4 regions of the Desulfitobacterium sp. PCE1 genome follow, and region 1 is predicted to be linked to each of the others. Evidence: riboswitches for the same ligand, from Rfam matches in the RefSeq annotation. Region 1 holds a riboswitch; each other region holds the start of a gene.
The links. A riboswitch is a leader RNA that binds a small molecule or an ion and turns the genes downstream of it on or off. The one in region 1 is predicted to bind molybdenum cofactor.
Positions count from the first base shown of each region.

Region 2: linked by a shared signal. The riboswitch ahead of DESPCE1_RS0106675 (P-loop NTPase) and the one ahead of moaA (GTP 3',8-cyclase MoaA) in region 1 are both predicted to bind molybdenum cofactor.
Region 3: linked by a shared signal. The riboswitch ahead of mobB (molybdopterin-guanine dinucleotide biosynthesis protein B) and the one ahead of moaA (GTP 3',8-cyclase MoaA) in region 1 are both predicted to bind molybdenum cofactor.
Region 4: linked by a shared signal. The riboswitch ahead of DESPCE1_RS0110890 (molybdopterin-binding protein) and the one ahead of moaA (GTP 3',8-cyclase MoaA) in region 1 are both predicted to bind molybdenum cofactor.

Region 1 is NZ_KB913023.1:1,233,948-1,239,441, reverse strand. Features, by position in the region: gene DESPCE1_RS0106125 (NYN domain-containing protein) at 1-319, opposite strand, end outside; gene DESPCE1_RS0106120 (molybdenum cofactor biosynthesis protein B) at 415-915, opposite strand; gene DESPCE1_RS0106115 (MOSC domain-containing protein) at 915-1,349, opposite strand; gene moaC (cyclic pyranopterin monophosphate synthase MoaC) at 1,372-1,854, opposite strand; gene moaA (GTP 3',8-cyclase MoaA) at 1,857-2,828, opposite strand; molybdenum cofactor riboswitch at 2,902-3,027, opposite strand; gene DESPCE1_RS0106100 (molybdenum cofactor guanylyltransferase) at 3,227-3,853, opposite strand; gene fdhF (formate dehydrogenase subunit alpha) at 4,121-5,494, opposite strand, start outside.
Region 2 is NZ_KB913023.1:1,348,794-1,354,287, forward strand. Features, by position in the region: gene DESPCE1_RS0106670 (double-CXXCG motif protein) at 69-764, shown strand; molybdenum cofactor riboswitch at 925-1,057, shown strand; gene DESPCE1_RS0106675 (P-loop NTPase) at 1,266-2,024, shown strand; gene DESPCE1_RS23650 (hypothetical protein) at 2,017-2,271, shown strand; gene DESPCE1_RS23655 (hypothetical protein) at 2,225-2,641, shown strand; gene DESPCE1_RS23660 (nitrogenase component 1) at 2,554-3,276, shown strand; gene DESPCE1_RS21785 (nitrogenase component 1) at 3,498-4,448, shown strand; gene DESPCE1_RS21790 (molybdopterin-binding protein) at 4,489-5,349, shown strand; gene DESPCE1_RS23665 (hypothetical protein) at 5,394-5,494, shown strand, end outside.
Region 3 is NZ_KB913023.1:1,533,946-1,539,439, forward strand. Features, by position in the region: gene DESPCE1_RS0107615 (ABC transporter permease) at 1-756, shown strand, start outside; gene DESPCE1_RS0107620 (ABC transporter ATP-binding protein) at 784-1,791, shown strand; gene DESPCE1_RS0107625 ((Fe-S)-binding protein) at 1,865-2,983, opposite strand; molybdenum cofactor riboswitch at 3,301-3,432, shown strand; gene mobB (molybdopterin-guanine dinucleotide biosynthesis protein B) at 3,499-4,023, shown strand; gene DESPCE1_RS21210 (iron ABC transporter permease) at 4,031-4,630, shown strand; gene DESPCE1_RS0107645 (molybdopterin-dependent oxidoreductase) at 4,931-5,494, shown strand, end outside.
Region 4 is NZ_KB913023.1:2,194,694-2,200,187, forward strand. Features, by position in the region: gene DESPCE1_RS0110885 (VWA domain-containing protein) at 1-1,045, shown strand, start outside; gene DESPCE1_RS0110890 (molybdopterin-binding protein) at 1,105-2,127, opposite strand; molybdenum cofactor riboswitch at 2,120-2,256, opposite strand; gene DESPCE1_RS0110895 (Crp/Fnr family transcriptional regulator) at 2,399-3,103, shown strand; gene DESPCE1_RS0110900 (4Fe-4S dicluster domain-containing protein) at 3,108-3,704, opposite strand; gene DESPCE1_RS0110905 (DMT family transporter) at 3,849-4,766, opposite strand; gene DESPCE1_RS0110910 (AraC family transcriptional regulator) at 4,790-5,494, opposite strand, start outside.

The DNA of each region.
Region 1 (5,494 bases):
TGGTACGGGTAAGCAAGATTTCCTGCGCTTCCAGTATGAGCTCCACATCCGCCGCATTTCGCCTTAATCCTGTGCTGGCGAAATTACTTTTTCCGTAGACATGACGCGTATATACATGAGTCTTCTCAAAGGAAGTCTGGGTACGCCAGAATTCCTCCCGATCAAAATTAGCATAGAGATAAATAGCGGATAGGACATAGTGGTTTCGTTTAGCGTACAATTGAATGGATTCCATGAGGATTTCCGGAGTTAATTCATAACCTTGTTCAAATAGTCCTGTCCATATATTTTCATAATCAACAAAAGCAATAGTTTTCAAAAAAATATCACCCCATTTCCACTTCTGCTTACTATAGAATACGCAGGAAAAGGACAGGGGTGACAAGCTCAAAAAATATTTTCTGCTGAATATCTCTATTGATGAGTAGGAGCAGCGCACTCGCCGGCTTCGCCTTTGAGGATTTGAATCCCATGGGGCAGAGCAGGGACAAGAGCGGCCCAACACTCCTTACAAGCCTTAGGAGAACCCGGCATATTGATGATTAAGGTCTTCTTGCGCAAGGCGGCTACCGCTCGACTCAACATAGCCTTCGGGGTAATTTTATAGCTCTCATAACGCATTACTTCAGCAATACCAGGGACCATCCGATCCGCAACGGCAATAGTGGCCTCTGGGGTAACATCACGTAAGGAGAAACCTGTGCCTCCCGTGGTCAGAATAAGGTCCAAGCCATCTTCATCCACCCATTTTTTCATGGTTTGAGCCAAAAGCTCCTGATCATCCGGAAGGATGGCATAGAGAATGACTTCGCCGTCAATCTCTTTCACCAATTCCTTGAGAACAGTACCGGAAAGATCTTCTCTTTGACCCTGGGCTCCTTTATCACTGGCTGTTATAACCCCAACCCTTAGCATTATTCCATCACCTCAATAGTGTCTCCCACCCCAATAGGACCACCTTCCAGAACACGGATAAAGATCCCTTCCTTCGGCATAACACAATCCCCCGCTTGATAATAAATAGCACAGCGGGTATGACACTCTTTACCGATCTGGGTCACTTCCCCCACGCCGGTTTCACCAATCTTCAGTTTTGTGCCAAGGGGCAGGCTAACCAGATCAATTCCTTCGGTGGTTAAGTTCTCAGCGAAATCTCCTGGTCCCACATCAAGCCCCATGTCCTGCATCTTCTTAATGCTTTCCATAGCCAGCAAACTTACTTGACGATGCCAATCTCCCCCATGGGCATCACCTTCAATGCCAAAATTAACCTTCAGGATTCCCTCGCCCACGTTTTTCTTCCGCATCCCCTTTTTCTCACTTGTACAAACTGCAATAATTTTCGCCATTTTATCTTTCCTCCCCAACTTTTTAGCTTATATGATCTTCGCGAATAAAATGACCGCTCTTGCCGCCGGTTTTTTCCATGAGCCGAATATCGCCGATGACCATGGTCTTATCGATAGCTTTGCACATATCATAGATGGTTAAAGCTGCAACGCTTACTGCTGTAAGAGCTTCCATCTCAACCCCGGTTTTCCCCGTGACCTTGACGATTCCTTCGATTTCTATGGTTCCGGGAGGAACAATTTCAAAACTCAGTTTAGCCCCTGTAATAGCCAAAGGGTGACACATAGGAATAACATTTGAAGTTTGTTTGGCAGCCATGATTCCTGCGACTTGGGCTACCGCCAATACATCCCCTTTAGCAATCTGCCCTAATCGGATTCTCTCTAAAGTTTCCGGTTGCATTTCTACCTTACCTCGGGCGGTAGCCACTCGAGTGGTCTCCGCTTTATCTGAGACATCCACCATACGTGCCCGGCCTTCTTCATCAAAATGTGTCAATTCCATAATTATCCTCCAATCTGGGACATAATCCGTTGATCCTGCCAAGCCTGATCATTCATATGATGTTCAGCCGGCTTATTCCAAATCGCTTGGGCAAAAACATCCCTGACCTCATCATCACTCTTGTTGGAGCGAAGCACTTCACGAAAATCCACTTCATTGGAACTGTGTAAACATAGGCGCAGCTTACCATCGGGAGTTAAGCGAATACGGTTGCAGGTGCTGCAAAAATGTTTGCTGATAGCGCTGATAAAGCCCACACTACCTTTAAATCCCTCCGAAGTGATATATTCAGCAGGCCCTCCTCCTCGAATGTCACGAGTAGCTTTAAGGCCCTCTAAGCCCAATATTGCTTTCATCTCATCGATGGATACAAAATCACTGCGTTTATCCGAACTGATTCCGATGGGCATCAATTCGATAAAGCGAACATGAACGGGATAGTCATGGGCTAATTCCATAAAACGTGGCAGTTCATGGCTATTGAAATCACGAACAACCACTACGTTGAGTTTAACCGGATGTAACCCTACTTCGAGGGAGCGGTGTATCCCTTGAAAGACTTTCTTAATATCCCCACCACGGGTGAGCTCTCGAAACTTATCTTCATCGAAGGTATCCAGGCTTATATTAACTCGATTAACTCCCGCCTTCTTTAGGTCTTCTGCCATGTCTGGAAGAAGTATCCCATTGGTGGTAAGCATCAGATCCTCCACCCCTGAAATTTGGGAAGCATTCTGTAAAAATTCCAGAATTCCGGATCGAATTAAGGGCTCCCCGCCGGTTATGCGAAACCGTCTAAATCCTAAGGAGGTACTAATCCGCATGACACGTGATATTTCTTCATAGGTCAAGATAGACTCATGGGGAATCCATTGAACTCCTTCAGGAGGCATGCAATACTTGCAACGTAAATTGCAGCGATCTGTAATGGAAATCCTCAGGTATTCGATCTGGCGTCGATATTGATCTTGCATAGATTTCCCCCACCTTCACGTTCATTATTCCACAAAACAAAGAACTCCCACGGTCTGTAAAACCGGGGAGTTCCCCTATACCCTACAGACTCCTTTCCAAATGGGAGGCATTACTGTTTCCAATAATACCCGGTGCAGAATGCACGACTGGTAAACCATAGCTCACTTTAGGTTTCCAGCTTCGGAGCACAAAACGTATTCTATTACTCATTATACTACGGCTGTGAATAATTATTAAAGAATGTAACTAATTGTAGTATACACTATTTTGGAGATTGCAAAAAGAGTTCTAATAATAATATTTCTTAATCTTTATTAACAAATCTTAATAAATTCCTGATAAAATAGCCGCTTTTTATAGTTTCCTTTAAATACGATAAAGAATGTCTACATTATTGTCAAGTATTATGAAGATTATGCTGTTGCAGGGTTAGGTATTCTTGAGGTGTATTCATATTACTGAAACAAAGACGTATGTTTGGAAAATTAATGAAATCCTTCTCCCTCATATGACGTACCCTGTTGTTTTGCCGAATAAATACTGCCAGTTTAAGATGCTTCGCCTTTAAACTGTCTTCAATTATGGGAAGACAGTTTTTGTGATAAAAAGCATGGAGGGGTTGAATTTCGCCATCAAGCTCAGGGATTAAGATATCAACCTCCCCTTCAATTTTCCCGGCCATAAATCGAATCACTTCTACACTCAAAAAAGGCATATCGCAAGCGGCAAAAAAGGCATAATCATAACGAGCTTCCCGCAAGCATGCTTCTAACCCTCCTAAGGGCCCATGGTCCAGATAATTATCTTTGATCACTTTAACTCCATATTTAGCATAGAGCTCCGGATGATTGCTGCTAATCATCACTTCAGCAAAGACCGTACTAAAGATAGCTAAGGTATGCTCAATGAGTGGGACCCCAGCCCATTCAATAAAAGCCTTGTTGCGACCCATGCGAGAGCTTTTCCCACCGGCCAGGATAATTCCGGTTATCGGCAAAAGGGTTTCTCCATTATTAGCATCCATATGGTATGTCTCCCTATATCTATCAATGATCAGACTTTTGTCTTTTGCTTTATTGTAACACAGATAAGCCCTTCCCATAAAAGAACTTTTACTTTCCACCCTAATAGCTAGTTAATACCAAGCTGTTTTTTCTGAAATAAAAAAGGGAGAGTGCCGCAAGCTATGCATATTAGACAAAGCTTGGACACTCCCCTATTCCTATCCTCACAGAGGATAAGTCAACTACGCTTCAGATGGAGTCGAAACTCCACCTGAAGCAAGTTTCCTTTATTGTGCAGATTGCACCAGAGGTTCCACCCGCACACCGCAGACCTTATATTCGTAGGTCTTAGTTACTTTATCATACGCTCCGTTGGTTAAGACATTCGTCGGTGACTCCCTATAATGCAGGGTCATAAAGAGCACTCCAGGCGGGACCCTTTCAGTTACCCAGACCTTGGTCACTACCTCACCGCGGCGGGAAACTACTTTAACATTCTCACCGTCCTGAATTCCCAACCGTCGGGCATCCTTAGGATTAAGTTCAGCCAATTCCTCAGGTGCATGCTCATCCAACGCAGCTGAGAAACGAGTGGAGATATTGTAATGCTGCAGCTTGCGGCCTGTGGTCAGCAGGAATGGATACTCTTCATCAGGCAGCTCATCCGGCAGTTGATGCTCAATCGCCGCGAATAAGCCTTTGCCACGGGTAAATTTCCCTTCGTGCAGGAACTTCGTTCCCGGATGATCGGCATGGGGAACCGGCCATTGCAATCCCTTCCTGCCCAGACGTTCATAGGTGATGCCGGCATATTGCGGCGTCAGCGCGGCAATTTCCTGCATGATCTCCGCGGGAGACTGGTAAGCCATCGGATACCCCATCCGGTTGGCGAGCTCACAAATGATTTCCCAGTCAGCCTTCGCAGCGGCGATCGGCTTAATCGCCCGATTAACCCTCTGCACCCGACGCTCGGTATTCGTGAACGTGCCGTCCTTTTCCGCAAAGCTGGCGCCCGGCAAAATGACATCAGCCAGTTCGGCGGTCTCAGACATAAAGATGTTCTGAACAACCAGGAAATCCAGAGCCTCCAGGCCTTTACGCACGTGATTGGCGTCGGCGTCGGTTAGCACAGGGTCTTCGCCCATGATATACATAGCCCGCAATTCCTTCTTAACCGCTGAATCAAACATATCCGGAATCATGAAGCCCTGGTTGGGATTAAGGGAAGCTCCCCAGGACTCTTCAAACTTAGCCCGCACCGACGGGTTGGTAACACTCTGGTAACCGGTGTAAACATTAGGCAGAGCCCCCATATCGCAGGCTCCCTGCACATTGTTCTGACCCCTCAACGGGTTGACTCCGGAGCTTTCCTTCCCGATATTTCCAGTGAGCATGGCCAGATTGGCCAGGGACATAACATTATCTGTGCCACAGACATGCTCCGTGATTCCCAGGGTGTAGAAAATCTGAGCACGTTCCACACCGGTGTAGAGACGGGCAGCTTCCACCATTAGCTCTACGGGAACTCCAGTGATTTTGCTGACTTCTTCCGGCGGGAATTTCTTGAGATTTTCCCGTAGTTGTTCATAGCCTTCGGTCCGTTCCTCAATAAAGGCACGATCCTCCCAGCCGTTCTCCAAAATGATATTCATAATCCCATT
Region 2 (5,494 bases), 110 kb from region 1:
TTGCCGGAGCCGAATTCATCGGCTCTTTTTTATTATTTAAGAAGCTTAACTTATAGGGAGCACCAGAAATGGTTGATGTCCATAAAGTATATATTGAAGGTGATGAGATGCGATATTATTGTTTAGAAATTGATGAAGGAAACAAGAAAAAATACGCCTATGGGTTAAGTGTAACCGAATGGCCAAGAAAATGGATTCTTTGCTCCAAATGCCAGAGAGAATGGAAAAAAAGCGTAATGCATGACTTTGGAACAGATACCCCTATTGTTTTGTCTAATGATAATTATCCTGATTTTCTCTGGTTTTATATTAATCATATTTCAGAGAAAGCTAAAGACGTTCTGGAAAGAGAAAAGATTACGGGCTATAGACTAGAGAAAGCCCCTGTGCTATCCTTCAATGATTTAACTGATATGCAACTCAAGGAGCTCCGGCGCCATGGTACCCGGGTCAATAAAATACCCACAGTCCCGCCTGCCTATTACAAACTTCATGTTGATGTGTGCGCCGAACTTTATAGAAAATCAAACATTATTCTGCTCGATAGTTGCTCGGAATGCGGCTATGAAACATACCTTGCCGAGAGCAAGGAGCGGATTGAATCGAGAGATAGCCTTTTTTTGAGGGGGGAGTCTCTCAATGGAATAGATCTGTTCAGGGCCAAGGGCTACGGTGTTAATATCTATTGCTCTGAAAGATTTGTTGAAGCCTATCAAAGACACGAGCTGACAGGATTGATGTTTACTGAGATTGTAGTGCTTTGAGGCTGCTGCATAACTGGGCGGAAGATAACCTAACATAACTAGATATAATGTAAAATAAAATCAGGATGTTTATTTTTCTGTTGATTTATGTTATTTATGTTTGTGGGAAGAAACATCGGGAATTAAAATTTCGGATTGTCCGATTATTAGCATAAAGACAAAACTGAATAGTTTCCGAGCTCATTCGTCTAAAAGAATCTCTCATGACGGAAGAGCCTGAGCAAACCGCTCACGGGGTCAGTTAGGAAACCAGCTGGCCTTCACTTATGAAAAGGAAGCAGAAAGGACAAATTTGACAGAGTCGGCTCTGGCTTTTGTTGTTTTCGCTATCGGGCGGTTTGCTTTTAGAAAGGCAAGCCGCTTTTTTTCTTTATAGGAGAAAACTATGGCGAACAGATCAGGCAGCGTAGTCGCCAACTGATTTGACTGCTGTCAAATTTGAACCAAAATAACGGCAGGAATGTGCGGGAGAAATTCCACCGGATAAGGAGTGCATAAAAAATGATCAGAGCAGCTATTTACGGCAAAGGAGGGATTGGCAAATCCACTACCACATCCAATTTGGCGGTTGCCTTGAGTGAGATGGGTTATAAAGTGATGCAGATCGGCTGCGATCCCAAGGCGGATTCCACAAGAATGTTGACCGGAGGGAGGCCTATTCAAACCGTATTGGAGCTGGTGCGCAGCAAACGGGATGACCTGCAGGTGTGCGACTTTGTGCAAGAGGGATATAACGGAGTTCTTTGTGTGGAAGCCGGCGGTCCCATGCCGGGTATCGGCTGTGCCGGACGGGGAATTATCACCGCCTTTGATACCTTGGCGGAAATGAAGGCATATGAAGTCTACCAACCGGATATTGTGCTTTACGATGTGCTGGGGGATGTGGTCTGCGGCGGGTTCGCCATGCCTTTACGGGGAGAATATACGGATGAGGTTTTTATAATTACCTCGGGAGAGAGGATGTCCATGTACGCAGCGTCCAATATCGCCGCGGCTTTGGCCAATTTCCGCAACCGGGATTATGCCCGTTACGGGGGGCTGATTCTGAACCGGCGCAATGTGGACAAGGAGATGGAGCTGGTGCAGCAGCTGGCGGCGGAAACCCAGGGTGAGCTCATTTCCGTTATCCCCCGGGCGGCTGAGATACAGAGAGGGGAAGAGCAGGGCAAGACAGTCATGGAGTTATTTCCCGAAACGGAGATCGCTCAAAGTTACCACACTTTGGCCCGGCGTTTTATTGAGGTATGCGGTCATGAGTAAGGGGGTGCAAAATAATCTTCTCTATTATATTCCCAACCGGAGCAGACCTAAGACTATTCTGCGCATTCCGGAGAGCCATAGTCTCCATATATGCCCCACGGCCTGCGGCCGCCGCAACGCTATACGTGCCCTGCAAAACGGGGAAAAAGAGTTTCTCTCCTTTTTATATATCGGGGAAGAGGATGCGGTTTCCGGACAATATGTTGAGAATATCGGCTGCGGTGGAAGAGCTTCTGGAGGTACTTGAGCCGGCGCCTAAGGCCTTTGTGCTTTACTTTAATTGTATCGATGATTTCCTGGGTACCGATGAAAAAGCACTTTTGCGAGAGCTCAAAAGCCGTTTTCCCGGACTTCATTTCACAGTCTGCCATATCAATCCCGTGGCGGCCGATGAAAAAATATCCCAGGGCATGCGCAAGCATAATCAGATGTATGAGCTGCTGGAATACACCGAGGAAAAGGACGAAGGTATTAATCTAAAATCGGCAATTATGTTTCTCTTGATCAGGAGAGCGAGCTCTTTGACCTTTTGGCGGACTGGGGGATTAAGACAGTACGGGAGCTTTTTGCTTGTCGGACGTTTGAGGAATATCAAAAGATGGAGGCCAGTCGGCTGAACCTGGTACTAGTGCCCATGGGCTTGGTTGCTGCTCAAAGCATGGCGGAAAAGCTGGACATTCCTTATTATTTCAATCCCCCTTCCTATGAGCTGGATGAAGTCCTTCGGCATTATTACAATCTGGCCGGCTTATTGGGCAAGCCTTGCCCAGATTTTCGCCAGGAGATCTTGCAGACTCAATTAGCTATCGTGGTAATCAGGGAAAGGGTGGGAGATATCCCGGTTGTTGTGGATTCGTCCGCTTCCATGCGGCCCTTTGCTCTGGCTAAAGCCCTTCTGGGCTATGGCTTTCAGGTGAGGGCAGTCTTCGCACCCCATTCTCCCAGGGATGATTATGAAGAACGGAAATGGTTGGCCGACCATTGCCCCCAGGTCACCATCATAAACCGTGAGGGCATCAAAGCCGTATCCGGCTATGGTTTGGACCAGGAGTACATGGCTATCGGTTATGATGGAGCCTTTTTGCTGAAGGCCAGGTATTTTGTGGATGTGTTTAATGATGAGTCCTTTTATGGGTTTCACGGTATTCGCAAGCTGATGAAGCTTATGGGAGAAGCTGTCGCCAGGGCAGCGGATTGGGGAGACCTGAAGGAGAACAGAGATGAGGGGAGCGAGCGTCCATGGAACGGTTAGCCATCTATCTCCCGCCTTTTGCCAGTGATTATTCCGGAGCCTGTTCCACGCTCTTGAACTGAACTGTTTGATCATCATTGATGACGCCTCATGCTGTACCCGCAATTATGTCACCTAAGATGAACCCCGCTGGACGGAAAGCACGCGCAGTACCTTTGGCTCGAATCTGAGAACCATTGAAGCTGTGCTCGGGGATGAAGAACGGCTGATCAGCCAGACCATTGAAGCGGCGCAGAAGCTCAAGCCGGAATTCATTGCCGGGCAGCCCCGTGCCGGCGATCATCGGCAGGGATATGAACGGGATCGCCCGGGAAATTGAGGCGCGCAGTGGTTTTGCGGCATTAGGCTTTGCTACCACGGGATTTTCCTATTACAATAAGGGAATTTCTGCCGCCCATTTAAAACTGCTCAAGCGATTCGCCGTTTCCGGAATCTCAACAGCTTCCAAACATGTAAATATTCTGGGCCTGACTCCGCTGGATTTCTCGGCCAACGATAACGGTAGGGATCTGATTCGTCTTCTGGAAGATAACGGCTTCCGGATTAACGGCAGTTTTTGGATGCAGACGGAGCTGGATCAGGTTCGGCGTGCCGCTTCTGCGGAGGTCAATCTGGTGGTATCCCAGTCTGGTTGGGCGGCTGCCCGGTATCTCTACACAAACTATGGTATTTCCTATGTAGCTGCAGCTCCTTTGGGGATGAAGCACGGCCGGGTTGTATTGGAGGCTTTACGTCAGACGGCGGCGGATAAGCAAAATCGTGTTATCAAGGGCGCCGTGGCAGAAGCCGGCGGAGATTTGCCGGTGGCCGATAAAGCGGGAGCCTTGTTGATCATCGGAGATCAGATCGTGGCCAATTCCCTTCGGGCCGCTCTCCGGCAAGCCGGTTGTGGGCAGAGCATTACCGTAGCCAGTTTTTTTGGCCTGGAGCCGGAATTGGCATTGCCTGGGGATCTCCTCCTGAAAAGCGAGAAACAGCTGATTAAGTTTCTCAGAAGCGGCATTTATACCAGGATGATCGCTGATCCCTTGATTCTCGGCCTTCCTGCCGCAGCCGGGCTTAAGGGTTATAGCCTTCCCCATCCGGCGATATCCAGCCTCCTTCATTGGCAGGATATGCCCCTTTTCATCGGCGAGGAATTTGAAAAGACCATATTAAGTTGGAGCGATTAAATGAAAAATAAAGCTAAGCGAAAAGGAGATACAGATATGAGTGAAAAAAAGCATTTACCTGTCACCCGAGCAGAGGCTTTGGAGCTGTTATTCGGTGCCTGGAATCGCGGTCCGCTCCAATGATTTTAGCAACGGCCTGCCGGATACTTCAGGCTGGGTGAAAGGTGTTGACTATGTTCAGGCGGATACCGGGGATGATTTTCCTGATGAGTACGATACGGTCATCCCGGTGGAGGAGATTTACTATGACAGCGAGGGCCGACTGGCATTGGCTAAGGGTCTTACCTTTAAAAAAGGGGATTGTGTAGGAGCGGCAGGGACAGCGATTCCTCAGGGGGACCTGATTGTGGAAGCTCATGTCAGGCTGACCCCTTTGCATCTGACTATGCTGGCTCTGGGCGGAATTTATCATCTGGAAGTTATCAGAAAGCCTCAAGTCATTTATATACCCACCGGGAGTGAGCTGATCCATGCAGGAATCAAACCGGAGCGCGGTCAAACCATCGAGAGCAACAGTCTGATGGTAAGTGCCTTGCTGCGGCAATGGGGAGCGGAGGTGACCTGTTATCCGATCATCAAGGATAAACCTGAGGAATTGGCGGAAGCCCTGGATAAGGCATTGAACGTTGCGGATTTGGTTTTGATCAATGGCGGATCCTCCAAAGGCGCTGAGGACTTCAATACCGCTCTCCTTGAGAAAAAGGCCGATCTTTTCCGGCACGGTATCAGGGCTATTCCCGGCAGGCCGGTGGGTATTGCTATGATCGGTGGGAAACCGGTGATCAATATGCCCGGACCTACTTTTGCCACCTTTCTGGCCATGGACTGGTGTGTATCCGGTCTGATCCATCATAATTATGGGCTGACGGCCCCCGGCGGCCGAAGCTTAAAGTCCGTTTAACTGAGCCCCTTCATAAGCGGCCGGATTATGAATTTTATTTCAGGTTGATTTTGGATAGGAAAGAAGGGGGCTATGAAGCAACTCCCATGGGCTGGGACCGAAACCTACCCGATTCTCTGCTGCAAATGGACGCTCTTTTGATCGC
Region 3 (5,494 bases), 300 kb from region 1:
GTTCTCTTTCCCATCGCCGTCATTATGGTATGGAGCTTCATCGGTCGCTGGCCCTGGCCACGACTCTGGCCGGAAAACTTCTCCACCCGGGGTCTTGAGGAGCTTTTCGGCGGTTACTCGGGAGCTATGCAGGCACTGGGTTCCAGCATTCTCCTTTCCATAATCGTGGCCCTTTTAGCGGTGATAATTGGTGCCATGACGGCTAGAGCTTTGGTTTTCTATGATTTTTTGGGCAAAAAAACTATTGCCTTTGGTTCCATTCTGCCTATTATCGTCCCGGGGACAGTTTTTGGTATGGGTATACATGTCCTGTTCATCAGAGTCGGGTTAGCTGATAATGTGGTGGGTGTGATTCTAGTGCATTTGATCTGTGCCTTGCCTTATTCGATTAAGATCATGACAGATATAACGGCTGCTTTTGGCTGCAAGCTAGAGGAGCAGGCCGAAACTCTAGGCGCAGCACCTCGACAAATCCTGGCTTATGTTACTTTTCCTGCCTTATTGCCGGGACTGGTTTCTTCCGCCTGTATGGCCTACATTATCTCTTTCAGCCAATACTTTCTGACCCTGTTGATTGGGGGCGGTCAGGTGAGAACTTTCTCGCTTATGATGGTGCCCTTTTTGCAAAGTGGCGATAGAACAGTGGCTTCAGCCTATAGCCTAGTGTTTATTGGTTCGACCTTGCTGGTTTTTGTTATTTTTGAAAAAGCACTCAAGAAGTTCCGGCAAGAAGACAGCGGCTATTTCTTCATATAGAATGCCACATAGAGGGAGGGGTTGCTTATGGAACTGACACTGCATAATATTTCTTTAGCCTTTAGTAGTAAAACCATCCTGAATTCTATTGATATACACATCGGGCAGGGAGAGCTAATCTCACTCCTCGGACCCTCGGGATGTGGAAAAAGTACTTTATTAAAAACCATTGCCGGCCTGCTTACCCCGGACGACGGAGATATTTTAATCAATAGGGAGAAGGTCAACCACATACCCTCCAACCTGCGGGGAGCGGTCATTGTCTTTCAGGATTTAAGGCTTTTTCCCCATATGACGGTGGAAGAAAATATTGCTTTTCCCCTCAAGATAAGAGGAATAGCGAAAGAAAAGAGGGCAGCGAAGGCCCGTCAGCTTTTACAGAGCGTACAGCTGCCAGGCTATGAGACCAGAAAAATCAGTGCCATGTCCGGTGGGCAGCTACAGCGGGTTGCTCTAGCAAGAGCCTTGGCTGCCGATCCCAAGATTCTCTTATTGGATGAGCCATTTTCCAGTTTGGATGACAACCTGCGTCAGGATATGCGCAATTTGGTACTGCAGTTGCACGCAGACTATGGTATGACTACCGTCTTGGTTACTCATGATCAACAGGAGGCCTTAATGATGTCCCATCGGATTGCGGTTATGCTTAATGGCGAAATAGCTCAGTATGATACCCCGCAAACAATCTTTCATCAACCTGTCAACAAAGCTGTGGCAGACTATTTAGGCGGCGGGAACTATATTCAAGGTAGGGTTGAGAAGGGGAGATTTACCAGTGAAGTTGTGAGCTTTGCCACGGATAAACCTGACGGCTCTTACCTTGCTTTATTCCGCCCCAAAGCACTTAGGCCGGTATCTCGAGGAAATTACCGGATCGCCGACATCCGCTATCGGGGAGAACAATGGGATATTACTGTGCAAGGGCTTAGACAGAAATTCCTTCTTGCTTGCGACTCTGAGCAAAGGTGGCAAATCAATGATTTCATAGGTATTGATTTCGATCCTACGAAAGCGATCCTGATTCACACCCAATAATTATTAGCAACGCCCTTTTGCCTCAATAAGAAACCCTCCTTGCCGAATCGATATCAGCAAGGAGGTTCGTGCTTTACTCTGGGTCTTCAAAGAGTCGATAATAACGTGCCTCCCCAGCTTCTCCCTCAAACATTTTAGCAGCTTCAATTTTTACCTCATCGTAATTTTCCTCAAAATTGAGCAAGACATTAAGGGCATGACGTACTTTGATACTGCTGTCGGCAATATTGCCAAAATTGAGCACACAGGCATGACAATAAGCCAGTAAACTATCCGCGCCAGCAGCTTTGGCTTCATCTAAATTCTGTACTTCATGCTCTGTAGCCCATTCCGGCCGGAAATGACCCAGTTGACCACTGCTTCCGCAGCAGACGGATTCTCTGCCGTGATGCTTCATTTCAACTCTTTGGTAGCCTGCTCGGTCCAATGCTTCTCTGACTTGCTTGGCAAATATTCCTTCAAAACGATCGGGGCAGGAGTCATGGATAGAATACACTTCTGAACTCTGGTGTGAGTCGAATTTTTCCAGCAGTGCTTCATAGACAGTAATAATCTCTACGTCTTTAAAGCTATCCTCATTACTAAATTGGTAAAAGCAGTTGGGACAGGCAATAACCAGGCGTTTGACCCCAAGCTGGCGCACTTTTTCTCTTAATTCAGCCTTGATCTTATCCCCTCGCTCGGGAAGCCCAATGTGATACATAGGGATACCACAGCAATTGTCAAATAATAAAGGGTTTTCATAAAGCTCAGTTAGAGTCTCGTAGACCTGCCGGGTCAGCTTTGGTGAATAAGTAAACATAGTACACCCTGGTAAGAATGCTGTATCTGCTGGATGGGAGCAGTTAAGATCCGAATAATCAATATTATAAAATTCCTTAAACAGGCTCATTACGGTTACGGCACGGTCAGGAAATAAATACTGATACTCATGTAAATCAATCTCTCCATTTTTTACTGCTTTAATTCTTCGTTGCTCGAACATCCGAAAGGGGCTTAAGCCTAATGAGCATACTGCCTCACACCTTCCACACAGGGCACAACCATAGGCCTCATGGGACTCAGGTCCTCTTGAAGCTATAGTTGCGGGAGATTCATTAAGCTCTGTTAAGATACGGCAACTATCCGAACATTCGCCACAACTCAGGCATTCTTCTGCAATCTTTTTTGCCCAATTCTTTGCTTGACTCATAGCATCACCTTCTTAAAATATCATTGTATTAATATCATGCAAGAATCATTCCATGATAGGCGGATAAGGGATAATGGGGATTTGCAAGGTGTTGAAGGGGGAAGAAAGGGTTTTCGAGGGCATAATAATTCTCATTTTGAAACTCTAGGTGGGAAATTTATTTTTTCGGTTTTGAGAAAGTCTCATATTGAGAATATATATCGGTTTTTTGGGGCTGGCTACTTAGAAAATAGCCTACTTAAGGGTTTTGCCGGGTTGGCATAGTTCTTGCGTTATAAATAGTTAGACATTTACAAATGGATTAAACCTTGCTTAATAAATGAATAATGCTCCGAGCCTTATAGCCTACGGTTGAAACTATGGCTTTAAGGCCTGGGTTAATCACCCACAGGGTTGCTATAGAAATGTAACATCCCCCCGATAGGAAAGGAGGCAATGAAGACGATAAAACACTTCTTCTGAATCTCCATTCCGAGGAAGTGTTTTTGTGATTCTAAAGTTAGGAGGCAGAAAGAATGTTGAATGCAAACACACCGGTGATTTCTTTTGTCGCACCATCGGGAACAGGAAAGACCACCCTTTTGGAGAGGGTGGTTGTGAAATTGAAACAAAGCGGGCTTAAGATCGCTACCATTAAACATGATGCCCATCGTTTTGATATAGACATACCGGGCAAAGATTCCTGGAAGATGGCCCAGGCTGGGGCAGATATTGTTATGATCGCCTCAGCAGAAAAAATTGCCATCATTCAAAAGATTGATGAAGAAAAGGAACTGGATGATTTAATAAGCCGTATCGATAAGGTGGACCTCATCCTTACTGAAGGGTTTAGAATCAGTGGCAAACCCAAAATTGAGGTTCACCGCAGCGAACGTAGCAGTGAACTTCGCTCAGAACCCCATGAGCTGCTGGCTATTGCCAGTGACATAACTTGGCAGATCGGAGTTCCTTGTTATCACATCGATGATGTAGATGGTGTCGTAGAAACCATAATGTCATATAGAGAGACTTATGACCAAACTATGCAAAGGAGGCCTTAACTTAATCGTGGAATCAAAGATTTCAAACATCTATCAAAGCAATCGCTCAACGAGATTGCGTCTCTTTTTGTTAATGGGGATTATCCTATTCCTAGCAGTCACCGCCTTATCAGTAGGTAGATATCCAATTCATCCTGGAGATGTTTGGACCACGCTGGCCAGCCGCTTATTTGGTTTTGAAGCCGCAGTATCATTTACTGTTCAGACCGTCATCTTCGATATACGCATTCCCCGCATTTTTGCCGCGATCCTGATTGGTTTTGCTTTATCAGTATCCGGGGCAGCCTTTCAAGGGATTTTTAGAAACCCTCTGGTCTCTCCGGACATCTTGGGGGTGTCTGCAGGCGCCGGGTTTGGAGCGACCTTGGCCATTCTGTACTCCTGGGGTAGTCTCGGGATAACTCTATCAGCCTTTTGCTTTGGTTTACTGGCTGTGGGACTTACGTATTATATCGGCACTAAAATCAAGGATTCCGGTGAGATAACCCTGATCCTCGTTCTCGGAGGAATGCTGGTAGGGACAGTTTTTACTTCCTTGGTTTCACTCATTAAATGCGTGGCCGATCCTTACGAAAAGCTGCCCGCCATCACCTACTGGCTGACATAACTTCTCCCAAGTCAGGAATCGAGAAAAAAGCTTGAAGCTTTTTTTTTGCCTTTTTTAAGAAAAACGCTGGGAAAAGCCTTTATTTTTGATCTTGCGCCTGCGGAGTATTATGGCATATTTTTTGCAATTAGTAATAGTGTCCCAGTTACCTCATTCACCTCAAATATCCAATATCTTTGCAAATAAACAATCAAGGAGGGATTTTATGGCCTAGCAAATATGGAAAAAAGATATGAATCACAAGACAAGCCCTGACCATTAACCTCCCCATCGCGGGAAGATAAGTAAAGGAGGATTATCATGTCTGTAGATTTTGTTCCGAACAAATATATTGATGAAAAGGGTGTTCAATGGACGTATTCGCGATGTTTCTTCTGCCATATGAACTGTGGCATCATGATTGGCGTCGACACTAAGGCTGATAGAATAGTTGAGATAAAAGGGAATCCGAAAGAAGGAACCGTACTCTGTGACAGAATGGGTAAGCACGGTGAAAAAGCCATTCAGATGCATTATCATCCCAAACGGATCAATTATGTCTTGAAACGTGCCGGCAAACGCGGCGAAGACAAATGGGTGCAAATCCCGTACCAACAAGCCATGGATGAAATCGCCGAGAAACTCCAAACCCTGATAGACAAGCACGGTCCTGAAACTCTCGTCTCTTCCGAAGGAACCTACCGTTCCGACCATCTCTGGGCCAGAAGCCGCTTCACGAATATTTTAGGCAATCCCGGCAACGTAGTCGATCCCGGGACCATCTGCTGGTGCTGGAACTATACCATCAACATGGCCATGACCGGCTGGCCTATTGAGGCCATCTCACCTGTCGGTATCGATACCGCTGACACCTTTGTTATTTGG
Region 4 (5,494 bases), 960 kb from region 1:
TCAATCCTCGGCAACCTCTTTTCAAATGCCGGATCTCCACTATTTAATGGGGCTTAAAGGATTCCCTGGTACCATCGAGGAAGAAGAAACTCAGGAGTTTGATTTTGAGAAGCAGGTTAAATTCATTCTTGGACAATCGGGATTTTTGACTTGGTCCAATTCTTTGGAACTGGCTAAAAACCGGGGTGAAGTATCGGAGGACCAATGGCAAACATTCGAAGCTTATCAGGACTTTTGGAATCGTCAGATTCGCCAGGTTCTTTGGCAGGAACGTTTACAGAGCCAAAATCGCTGGGATATTCTCCGTGAAGTGAATTGGCGTTTTAAGCCTTTGAATTCATTTACCGCCGATGAAGAAGGGATGGTCCATCAAGCCCTTAGACAAATGGGAAACAGATTGGCTGTTCATCGAGGATTGAGTAAAAAGAAAGCCTCCCGTGGAACCCTGCGGGTTTCCTCTTTGCTAAAAGAAATGGTTCGGGGCAATGGATCTGTCTTTCGCTTTGAATATGAAACCTATGTCTTAAAGCATCCCGAGCTTATTGTACTATGCGATGTATCCAATTCCGTAGCTCCCTTTTCTCAATTTCTTCTTTACTTATGCCAACGCATCAAATCCCGGTTTCGCAAAGTACGGCTTTACCTTTTTATTGATGGAATCTGGGATATCACCTGTGAAGAATGGTTAAACACCGGTGATTCTATGGCAGAGATCCGTTCCTGGGGCCGCAAGCATTCTTCTGGATTCACAGATTATGGTAAGGTTTTCAATGACTTTGCCCAGAATGTTCTTCCCTCTCTTTCCACAAAGGGAACCGTGTTGATCATGGGAGATGGCCGCAACAATTTCCGCCCTGCTCAAGCAGAATATTTGCAGGAGATCCAAGAGAAGGTTAAGCATATCTTTTGGTTGAACCCTTTGGAGGAAAAGGATTGGACTTTACCCGACAATCTTATGAAGGAGTATAGGAGGTATTGCACCCAGGTTTTTCCCTGCCGGAACCTCAGTGATTTATGGCAGATCTCTAAAAAAGTATTCTCCTAAAGAACGATTAGCCAAATTCCCAAGCGCTTGGGAATTTGGCTAAGAGAAGGTTCTTCGTCTTATTTTCCGAAGGAACAATGGGGATAAGTGCATTCCGGACACTCCAGGCACAATCCTCCATGACCGTATTTGGCAATTTCCAGACGAGTAAGCCGCTCACCGGCTAGAATGCGTGTTGCTACAAGGTCAAAGACCGTTTTTCTTGAATACATGACACAGCCGGGCAATCCCAAAATCGGGATATCATTCAGGTAAGCCAATAACAGCATGGCTCCGGGAAGAACAGGAGTACCATAAGTGACTAACTCTCCCCCCAAACCTTTGATCGCCGTAGGGGTCAAATCATCGGGATCCACGGACATGCCGCCGGTTACCAGGACCATTTCTGCACCATGAGCTATATGCTCGCGGATGCGTTCTTGGATCATCTCTACATTATCATCGGCAAAGGTTTGTCCCAAGAGAACAGAGCCCCATTCGGCCACTTTTCCTTGGAGAACCGGTCCAAATTTATCTTGGATACGGCCATGGTATACTTCACTTCCCGTGGTAACCACTCCAACCTTTTTGGGTTGAAGGGGGCGGATTTGAAGAAGTGGTTCCTTAAATTGCCGGGCGATTTCTTCGGCTTCTACAATAACTTTCTCATCAATCATCAGAGGAACGACCCTGGTCCCCGCAATTTTCTGCCCTTTCTTCACGGGACGGTGATTATGAAGGGTAGCGAGGATAATATATTCTAAAGAATTGAGGGCATAGATCCCTTCTTCAGAAGCATAGATTAATCCATCCTCCTCAGCAATTAAATTGACCTTTCCCTCTTTTGTTTCACTAAAGGAAAGACCTGGGCCCGCCACTGCTTTGGCCAGACGCTCTGCTGCTTCATCTTCGTGAATAAGACCCGGAGTCTGATCCCACACAAAAATACGCTCTTTTCCCATACTGAGAAGAATCGGTATATCTTCTTCCTTGATAACATGACCTTTTCTAAAGCGAGCATCTTTTGTTTTTCCGGGGATAATTTGTGTCAGATCGTGCATAAGCACAGATCCGATCGCATCCTGCACTCTAATCTTCTCCATGGGGTTTCCTCCTTTTCTTTGCGGAAGGCATGTTCATTTCTAAACACACCCTGGTTTCAGGCATCTCTGAAACGGCCAAATTCCGTAGATCAATTCGGTAGGAAATATGGCTCGGCTACTCATTATTATAAACCATAACTGGCAATCAGGGAATGATTCACTTTCATAAGAAAATCATTTTTTCCTCGATTTTAAAGGGTTTCTTCAAGGAAATATAGAATTTTGTTCATACATAATACTTTGATGACACTTTTGTGAAAGGAAGGGAAGTATGGCTGGTAATATTCTTAAGTTCGAGATATTTAAAAACAATCCCAACTGGCAGGGACTGCCTGATTCGTTTTGGGAGTACTGTTCTGACCATGGACGGGTTCGCCATTATGCTGCAAAGCAATTCCTTTTCTTTTCCGGAGAAGACGGTAATTCAGTCTATTTTTTACTCAAAGGCCGTATCCAAATTTTGCTCATGAGTGAATTTACTGAGAAAATTTTTCGGATTCTGCAACCTCCCGCATTTTTCCCGGAAGTTATATTAGATAATAAAGTATATCCTTATGCAGCACTCACTGCCGAGGCCTCCGATGTCTTCGTTTTGGATCGAAAGGCGCTACTTCAGTACTTTAATGAAAATCCTTCCGCACTTCTGCCTTTTTATCGAAATATGGCTTTGGATCTCCGCAGAGCTTATCGGCAAATCAAGAATATTGCTCTGGGGGATGCTCGTTCTCGGTTGGGAGCTAAGATCTTCGCTTTAGCTCATGTCCACGGCCAAGAGACTCCTGAGGGAATTCTCATTACGATTCCCCTTACCGCAACAGAGTTGGCAGGAATGTGCAGTTTAGCACGGGAATCCGTAAGCCGCATATTAAGTGAACTGAAGGATTTAGGAATTCTCAAAATGGAGAAGAAACAAATAACTGTCAGCAATTTAGACCAGCTGAGAGGATGGATTCATGAACGCCAAAACTCCTTGTGACTCTTTATAGATTCTGTCGGCGGTCAAGAAAATGAGTGAGCCTTTCCAGCGGAAGGCCATTTTCTATATAGTCTTCAAGGATGCGGCCGATTATACCGGGGAGTTCAGACGTCTGGAGCTTTTCCCGGGACAATCGTGCCAATTGTGGATGCCTTCCCAAACGCCCGCCAAGATGGAGAGTCCAGCCTGATTCCCCGGGAAGTATTTTGCCTGTTTTACATGAGCGCACACAATCCCCGCAACCAATGCACTTACTTTCATCAAATTCCAGCCTTCCCTGCCAAGACAGAGCACCTTCTTGACAGGAACGGCAGCAGGCTTGACAGCCCGTACACCTTGCCCCTGTGAACTTGGGCATAAGAAAGCCCGTTAGCCCTATATCTTTGATTTGGGGCTGAGAACAGGCGTTGGGACAACCGGCTATGCTTATCTTCGGCAAATGATGATAATGAATCACCGGAAACTTCTGGTTCAGATGAGAAAACAAATCCATACTCTTTAGAATCTGCTCTAACTGTTGGTATAAAAAAGACCAATCCTGAGCAGATTTACTGCAATTTTTCCGACAATGTTCCAGAACAAAGCCAGGGTTATCGATCATTATGCCTCCTCCATTACTGCACATTTAAACTTATTGTACCATCCACAGGCTGTGGTTTTGTGTTTTGGGTCACACTTCTTAAGTTCACAACAGCAAATAAAAAACATAGCCATGTGACTATGCTTAAAGTATAATTTGGTGTTGCTAAGCCTTACCCGCTCCTGCGTGTTCGGGGATATGCCTACCTTTCCTCTCCGAAATCAATAATCCTGCTAACGTAAGTACAATCCCAAATACTGAGGCTCCGGTAATTCTTTCACGAAGCACAATAACGGCAGTAATAACGGTTATGACGGGAACCATATAAATATAAACGCTGGTTTTCACTGCACCCAATAGTTTAACCGCGGAGTTCCATGTTACAAAGCAAAGCGCCGATGCCCCCAACCCTAAAAACAGGATATTGAATAGGTTAGTCGGTCGTGTTAGTTCAGTTATGTCTGGCTTGAACCCAAATATGATTAAAGCGGGTATCATAAACACCAACCCATAGAAGAAAATTCTCCGTGTTGCCTGAATGGTGTTGTATTGAAACCCGCTTATTTTCTTTGTCAGAACAGAATAGGCGGCCCATACCACGGCAGCTAAAACGCCCAGTATATCTCCCAACGGATTCAGTTGCAGGTTGTTGCATCCGTTAAAGCTGATGAGGATAATTCCGACAACCGCAACGCTAAAACCCATAAAAAACCGCACTCTCAATTTCTCGGTATCTAAAAACAGATGAGCAAATATGGCGGTAAAAAACGGCGAAATTGAGACAATTACCCCTACATTGGAGGCGAAGGTATAAGTCAGGGCTATATTTTCAAGCAAGAAATACAGTGTAACCCCACATAAACCAGCGGCGGCGAAATATAAATCCTGTGTTCTTTCCCTGATCTTGAGCCTGTGAGGATAAGCGAGAAGCAAGACAAGAAAACCAATCGCAAACCTTAAAAACAGTATTTCAATGGGTGTAATTGATTCTAAAAGCAACTTGGTGGATATGAACGTTGTACCCCAAATAAAAATCGTAATCAATGCCAACAAATGTCCTTGAACCTCTTTTTTTGTGTCCATGAAAACCCTTTCCATTCAAAAAATCAGCTTTGAGAATCCTTAAAAATGCTCATATATTGTTTTGGGGTTAGCCCTATAAACTTTTTGAAAAAGTTAGAAAAATGGCTTTGATCGGTAAACCCAGTCGATAGCGCCACGTTAATTGGCAACATCCCCTTCTCCAGCATTTTCTTTGCTTTATCAATCCGTATCGTTTCCAAATAGCTATAGGGGGAGATGCCTTTTTGCTTTGTGAAGGAACGAAGCAGATAGTATTTACTCAGCCCAGTCAAATTGCATAAGTCAGCCAGGGTGATAGTTTCCATGTAATGCTTTTCCAAGAATTCACAGATAGCCCTTGTTTCCGTGCTTAGTTCTATATTTTCTGCCGGTACTGTCTGCTCTGTATACTCTTCTATTAGCTGCTCTAAAAGGAAGAAGAATAGTTCCTCTTTCCTGAAATCTTTTTCTTCCTCCATAAGCATTTGGTGCAGCTCCCGGAGTATAGAAACCAATTCGCTATGAAAAACGACTTGAGTGGTAAAATAGGGCAAATACTCTTTCCCTGTTATTTCCAAGACCGCCTTACTCATAATTTCCGGCTGGATATTGATACAGCGATAATCCAATGTTTTGCCATCAATTTGTTCGCACGTATGATTGTCGCGGGGATTGAAGATCAGAAGATCACCCGGCTCAATGGTATATTCCTTATTTTTGCAGGATAAAAACCTCTGACCTTTTTCAAT